Piscinibacter sp. HJYY11: one gene and its partner. The protein of the gene in region 1 interacts with the protein of each later gene in a pairwise test. Links are inferred from orthologs where the notes say so. Each region holds a gene or a part of one and is shown in the gene's direction. Other genes may lie near its edges.

Region 1 (3,581 bases):
AAACGAATCGCCCATCGAACCTCATGATCCCTCCGGTGCACGCCGCGACGACCGATGACACGCCACCGCTGCTCGCCGCGGTGGGCCTGGCCTGCCGGCGCGGCGACCGGGTGCTGTTCAGAGGGCTCGACCTGCCGCTGCGGCGCGGCGAGGTGGTGTGGCTGCGAGGCGCCAACGGCCGGGGCAAGACGAGCCTGCTGCGCCTGCTGGCGGGACTGTCCACGCCGGAGGCCGGCCAGATCCGCCGCGAGGGTGAGCTCCTCTACGTGGCCCATGCTAACGCGCTGAAGGAAGACCTGTCGGTGCTGGAGTCGCTGCGCTTCCTCGCGCGGCTGCACGGCCGCGACGTCGACGACGCCGCGTTGACCGAGGCGCTGCGCCAGTTCGGCATGGCCACGCGCCGCAACGCGCCGGTGCGCACGTTGTCGCAGGGCCAGCGCCGGCGGGTCGCGCTGTCGCGCCTCGCGCTCGCGCCGTCACCGGCGGTGTGGGTGCTCGACGAGCCCTTCGACGCGCTCGACGTCGAGGGCATCGCGTCGCTCAACGAGGTGATCTCGCAGCACGTGCAGCGCGGTGGCGCGGTGGTGTTGACAAGTCACCAGGCCGTGACGCTCGCCGAGCCGGTGCCGACCGTGCTGCAGCTGGACGAGGTGGCGGGATGAGCGCGTTCACTGCGGTGCTCGCGCGCGACCTGCGCCTCGCGGCACGCCGCCGCATCGAAGCCCTGTTGCCCATCGCGTTCTTCACCGTGGCCGTGAGCCTCTTTCCTTTCGGCGTGGGCCCCGAGCCGCAGACGCTGCGCATCATCGCCCCCGGCGTGGTGTGGGTCTGCGCGCTGCTCGCGGCCATGCTGTCGGTGACCCAGCTCTACGCCACCGACCACGCCGACGGCTCGCTCGAGCAGATGCTGCTTTGCGGCGAGTCGCCGGTGCTGATCGCCACGGCCAAGGCGCTCGCGCACTGGCTGCTGACGGGGCTGCCGCTCATCGTGGTGGCGCCGCTCTTCGGCGTGATGTTCGACATGCGCGGCGAGGCCATTGCCGCCCTCACCTTCGGCCTCGTGCTGGGCACGCCCATCCTGAGCCTGCTCGGCGGCCTGGGCGCCGCGCTCACGCTGGGCTTGCGCAGCGGGGGCGTGCTGCTGATCCTGCTCATCCTGCCGCTGTGCATCCCGGCGCTGATCTTCGGCGCGGGGGCGGTGGGCGCGGTGGAATCGGGCGTGTCGGCTGAAGGACACTACTCGCTGCTGGGCGCCTTGCTCATCGCCACCGCGCTGCTCGCACCCTGGGCCACGGCTGCAGCCCTGCGCATCTCGACCGATTGACTCACCAACTGACGAGAACCTCATGAACTCGCCATTGCGTCTGTACACCTTCGCCGCGCCGTCGCGCTTCTACCGGCTGGCGGGCACGCTGATCCCCTGGCTGTGGGCCGCGACCATCGTGCTTGCAGTCGTCGGGCTCTACATCGGCTTCTTCGTCGCGCCCACCGACGCGACGCAGGGCGAGGCGTACCGCATCATCTTCATCCACGTGCCCGCCGCGTGGATCTCGATGGTGCTCTACCTGGCGATGGCCTTCTGGGCGGGCCTCGGCTGGGCCTTCAAGACGCGGCTCTCGTCGATGGTGGCGAGGGCCATCGCGCCGACCGGCGCACTCTTCACCTTCATCGCGCTGTGGACGGGCGCCTTCTGGGGCAAGCCCACCTGGGGCACCTATTGGGTGTGGGATGCGCGGCTGACGTCGTACCTGATCCTGCTCTTCCTCTACCTCGGCTTCATCGCGCTCACCGAGGCGATCGACGATGCACGGCGTGCCGACAGCGCCGGCGCCCTGATCGCGCTGGTCGGTGCCATCAACGTGCCCATCATCTATTTCTCGGTGAAGTGGTGGAACACGCTGCACCAGGGCGCGACCATCAGCATGACCGCCGCGCCCAAGATGGCCAGCACCATGCTGACCGCGATGCTGATCATGACCTTCGCCTTCTGGGCCTATGCGTTTGCGGTGGTCTTCATGCGAACGCGCGCGATCGTGCTCGAGCGCGAGCGCGAAGCCGACTGGGTGGCCGCCGAACTCAAGGGAGAAAAAGCATGAACTGGGGCAGCGCCTCCGAATTCTTTGCGATGGGAGGCTACGGCCTCTATGTGTGGGGCTCGTACGCCGTGGCCCTGCTGTGCATGCTGGCCGAGCCGCTGATGACCGCGGCCCGCCACAAGCGGGCCCGCCACAACGCCCTGCAGGCAGCCGAAGACGACGGCCGATGAGCGGCCGCTTCGTGATGAAGGCGCTGCCCCGCGCCGTGTGGGGAGCCGTGTGCGTGCTGGCCTTGGGCACGGCGAGGGCGCAGGCTGTCGTCGAGCCGGCGGCCGCGGCCGCATCGGCGCCTGTGGAGGCACCGGCCGCGCCGGCGCCGGCGCCTGCGGCCAGCAGCCCCAGCCTGCCCCGGGTAGAGATCACCGGCCGCAGCCAACGGGCGCCCACCAGCCGCAGCGTGATGACCGGCGATGAGCTGCGCACCGTGCCCGGCACCGCCGGCGACACGATGAAGGCCCTGCAGGCCCTGCCCGGCGTGGCGGTGGCCGACGACAGCAGCAGCGCCCCTGCCGTGCGCGGCTCGCGGCCGGACGACAACCTCTACTACGTCGACTTCCTGCCCGTCGGCTACCTCTTCCACATGGGCGGCCTGACGAGCACGATGCACAGCGAGCTCGTGCGCCAGTTCGACCTCTACAGCGCGGCCTTCGGCCCGGAGTACGGCGACGCCATCGGCGCCGTGCTCGACGTGACCTTGCGCAACCCGCGCACCGACCGGCTCGGCGGCGTGCTCAACGTGAGCCTGTTCGGCGCCGATGCGCTGATCGAAGGGCCCATCAACGAGAAGCAGTCGTTCTACTTCGCGGTGAAGCGCAGCTACCTCGACCTGGTGCTCAACACGGTGGAAGACGACGACTCCGGCGTGATCGTCACCGTGCCGCGCTACTGGGACTATCAGGGCAAGTACATCTGGAACCTCAACGAGGACCACCGGCTGAGCTTCCATGCGACAGGCGCCGCCGACAAGCTCGACTTCCGCGTGCCCGGCGGCTCGACCCTGGGGACGCAAGACCCGGTGCTCGCCGGCGACAGTGCGATCGGCACCTCGTACGGCACCCAGGCCGTGGTGTGGGATGCCGACTTCGGCCCGCGCCTGCGCAACAAGCTGGCCGTCGGCAGCACGCTCGACCGCAACACCAGCTCGGTCGGGACCGCGCTGCGCGCGACCTCTCGTGCGTACACGACCTTCCTGCGCGAGCAGCTCAAGTTCAAGCTCGCCCCGCGGCACGACACGACGCTCGGCGGCTCGGTCGAGTCGATCAAGCTCCGGTACGACATCGACGCGCAAAACGCCCGCTGCACCGAGTTCGAGCCCGATTGCGACTACACCAGCGCACCGCGACAGCAGGGGCGCGACACGCTGCGCGCCCGATTCGGCAATGCCTACGCCAGCCACCGCTGGCAGGCCACCGACGCATGGGCGGTGAGCGTCGGGGCGCACCACACGCGAGACGGCTACCTCGGCCGCCGCTACACCGAGCCGCG
Region 2 (3,324 bases), on another replicon or contig:
CTGCTGCTGCCGCTGCCGCAACCCGCGAGCACGACGCTTGCGCAGACTGCGATGCACGCCAGCGCATGCTTTCTCGTCAGGACTTCTTTCATGTTCACCTCCTATTGAGTCCGATTCATCGTCAACACTTGCCGGTCACTGCGCTGGCGCTGCCGCGCCATCCAGCAACCCGGACGAGTAGTGCAACGCCCCTTGCGCGTCGACCACCACCGCGTCCACACCCGGCTGCGACTCGACGAGTCGCATGCCGGCATCCAAACCCATCACGAACAGGCACTTCGACAGCGCCTCGCTCGTCAGCCCGTCGGCGGCCAGGATCGTCACGCTGCGCAGCGCGCGCGGCGAACGGCCGGTGCGGGGGTCGAGCAGGTGGTGATGGCGCACGCCGTCTTCGATGAAGAAGCGCTCGTAGTCACCCGAAGTCGAGATGGACGTGTCTTCGAGCGGCAGCACCGCCACCACGCCGCTGTCGCGCTGCGGATCGCGGATGCCGATGCTCCAGGGGCGGCCGCCACGGTCGCCCATCACATAGCTGTCGCCACCAGCGGCCACCGACGCGTTGGCGATGCCCATGCGGCGAAGGATGGCCACGCTGTTGTCGACCGCATGGCCCTTGGCAAAGCCACCGAGGTCGATGCGCACGCCCTCGCGGGCGAAGCGCAGGGTGCGCTGCTCGCGGTCGAGGATGAGGTGGCGCCAGCCGACGGTCGGCTTGGCTGCGGCCACCGCCTCGTCGCTCGGCTTGATGCCGGCGCGGTAGTCGTAGAGCTGGCCGACACCGGCGTAGGTGATGTCGAAGGCACCGTCGGACAGCCTGGAGAAATCGATGGCCCGCGAGACCAGGCGCGCCATCTCGGCGCTCAGCGGCACGGCGTGGCGGGCCGCTTCGCGGTTGATGATCGACAGCTCGGAGTCGGCCTTGTGCGGGCTCATGGTGCGGTCGATGCGGTGCATCTCGGCCATCACCGCGTCGATCGCAGCCTCGCCCTGCTCGCGCTGCGGCGCCCAGAGCTCCACGCGCACCGCGGTGCCCATGATGGCTTCCTCGCGGCTCATCCACTCACCTTGGCGCTGCGAGCGGCCCCATGCACGGCTTGGGGCCGTGGCCTGGGTGTCGTCATTGCGACGGAGCTTGGACAAGCCGAACAGCATGGCTTACTCCGCGTGCTCCGAACGGTGGCAGATGAAGGTCAAGATGCACTCCGAGGTTGTTGTGTCAGGCCTCTCTTTGCGACGTGCGCAACGGAGGCCCTCTTTGTCGTCGGCCGGATCATCGACCCACAGAAGCGAAAAAATAACGTCAATAGTTGGCAAACGTGAGCAGGCTTACATACGGTCGCAGAAGATACGGAGTGGCCTTTGGTGTATGCGCGCTTGCTACAGAACGGAACTTGCCCATACCGGAATCGCACTTAGCCTGCGCGGATAATCCGCCGTTGGCCCCTGTCTCCGACGGCCCGGCCTCAACCTCAACGCGAGCCTCTGCTCACATGAAACCTCGACACAAGCGCATCGCGATCATCGTGGGTGCACTCGCCGGCCTGGGCATCGCCACGGCACTCGTGCTCAACGCCCTCCAGAGCAACGTCGCCTTCTTTTTCACGCCCACCCAGGTGGCGGCGGGCGAAGCTCCGAAGAACCGTGCCTTCCGCGTCGGCGGCATGGTGCGCGAGGGCAGCGTGAAGCGCGACCAGATGACGGTCCACTTCATCGTGACCGACACGGCCAAGGACGTGCGCGTCACCTACACCGGCATCCTTCCCGATCTCTTCAAGGAAGGGAAAGGCGCGGTGGTGCAGGGCAAGCTCGGCAGCAATGGCGAGTTCCAGGCCACCGAGGTGCTCGCCAAGCACGACGAGAACTACATGCCGCCCGAGGCGCAGCATGCGGTCGACCAGGCGCACAAGGCCGCCAAGTCCATGCCCAAAGACGCCATGCCCAAGGAAGGCGCCCGCCCATGACCCCCGAACTCGGACACCTGGCCCTCATCCTCGCGCTCTTCGTGGCGCTGGTCCAAGGCGTGCTGCCGCTCATCGGCGCCCACCGCGGCCATGCCGGCTGGATCGCCCTCGCCCGCCCCGCGGCGCAGACGCAGTTCCTGCTGGTGGCCTTCGCCTTCGGCTGCCTGATGTATGCCTTCGTCGCCAACGACTTCTCGGTGCAATACGTCGCGCAGCATTCCAACTCCAAGCTGCCCACCGCCTACCGCGCCTCCGCCGTGTGGGGCGGCCACGAAGGCTCGCTGCTGCTGTGGGTGCTGATGCTCACTGGCTGGTCGGCCGCCGTGAGCCTCTTGTCGCGCCAGCTGCCGCAGGCCATGGTGGCGCGTGTGCTGGGGGTGCTGGGCCTGGTGTCGGTGGGCTTCCTGCTCTTCATGCTGCTCACCTCCAACCCGTTCGACCGCCTGCTGCCGGCCGCACGCGACGGTGCCGACCTCAACCCCTTGCTGCAGGACCCCGGCCTCATCGTGCACCCGCCGATGCTCTACATGGGCTACGTGGGCTTCTCGGTGGCCTTCGCCTTCGCCATCGCCGCGCTGCTGGCCGGCCGGCTCGACGCCGCGTGGGCCCGCTGGTCGCGCCCCTGGACGAACGTGGCCTGGGTCTTCATGACCCTCGGCATCGCGCTCGGCTCCTACTGGGCCTACTACGAGCTGGGCTGGGGCGGCTGGTGGTTCTGGGACCCGGTGGAAAACGCGTCGTTCATGCCCTGGCTCGTGGGCACCGCGCTGATCCACTCGCTGGCCGTGACCGAAAAGCGCGGCAGCTTCAAGAACTGGACGGTGCTGCTGGCCATCGCCGCCTTCTCGCTGTCGCTGCTGGGCACCTTCCTCGTGCGCTCGGGCGTGTTGACCTCGGTCCATGCCTTCGCCACCGACCCCGAACGCGGTGTCTTCATCCTCGGCTTCCTGGTGCTGGTGATCGGCGGCTCGCTCACGCTCTTCGCCTGGCGCGCGGCCAAGGTCAGCACGGGCGGCACCTTCGCGCTCTTCTCGCGCGAGACGCTGCTGCTCGTCAACAACGTGCTGCTGGTCGTGGCCTGCGGCTCGGTGATGCTGGGCACGCTCTACCCGCTGCTGATCGACGCGCTGGGCATGGGCAAGCTGTCCGTCGGCCCGCCGTACTTCAATGCCGTCTTCGTGCCGATCATGCTGCCGCTGCTCTTCCTGATCGCACTCGGCCCGCTCGCACGCTGGAAGCACGCCGACGCGCGCGACATGGCGCAGCGCCTGCGGCTGGCCGCCGTGATCGCCGTGGCGGCCGGCATCGGCCTGCCGTTCCTGGTCGGCGAGTGGAGCCCGCTGGTCGCGCTGGGCCTGCTGCT

What was found. Proteins that work in one complex are often made in the same cells at the same time.
Region 2: the proteins of ccmC (region 1) and ccmE interact in binary tests that used the Escherichia coli proteins (3 or more experiments, as listed by UniProt). The link is inferred for Piscinibacter sp. HJYY11 from one-to-one orthologs.

The regions. Positions count from the first base shown.
Region 1 is NZ_JAERQZ010000001.1:4,689,291-4,692,871, forward strand. The notes cover bases 258-3,221. They hold ccmC (heme ABC transporter permease CcmC), read left to right. Parts: upstream 258-1,346; coding sequence 1,347-2,096; downstream 2,097-3,221. Other genes in these bases: ccmA (cytochrome c biogenesis heme-transporting ATPase CcmA), read left to right, coding at 258-662; ccmB (heme exporter protein CcmB), read left to right, coding at 659-1,324; ccmD (heme exporter protein CcmD), read left to right, coding at 2,093-2,266; JI745_RS21980 (TonB-dependent siderophore receptor), read left to right, coding at 2,263-3,221. Outside these bases: more of ccmA, read left to right, coding at 24-257; more of JI745_RS21980, read left to right, coding at 3,222-3,581. UniProt on the Escherichia coli protein: Required for the export of heme to the periplasm for the biogenesis of c-type cytochromes.
Region 2 is NZ_JAERQZ010000002.1:266,575-269,898, reverse strand. The notes cover bases 519-3,225. They hold ccmE (cytochrome c maturation protein CcmE), read left to right. Parts: upstream 519-1,490; coding sequence 1,491-1,961; downstream 1,962-3,225. Other genes in these bases: JI745_RS24970 (heme lyase CcmF/NrfE family subunit), read left to right, coding at 1,958-3,225; JI745_RS24980 (FAD:protein FMN transferase), read right to left, coding at 519-1,152. In the rest of the region: JI745_RS24985 (hypothetical protein), read right to left, coding at 1-92; more of JI745_RS24980, read right to left, coding at 136-518; more of JI745_RS24970, read left to right, coding at 3,226-3,324. UniProt on the Escherichia coli protein: Heme chaperone required for the biogenesis of c-type cytochromes. Transiently binds heme delivered by CcmC and transfers the heme to apo-cytochromes in a process facilitated by CcmF and CcmH.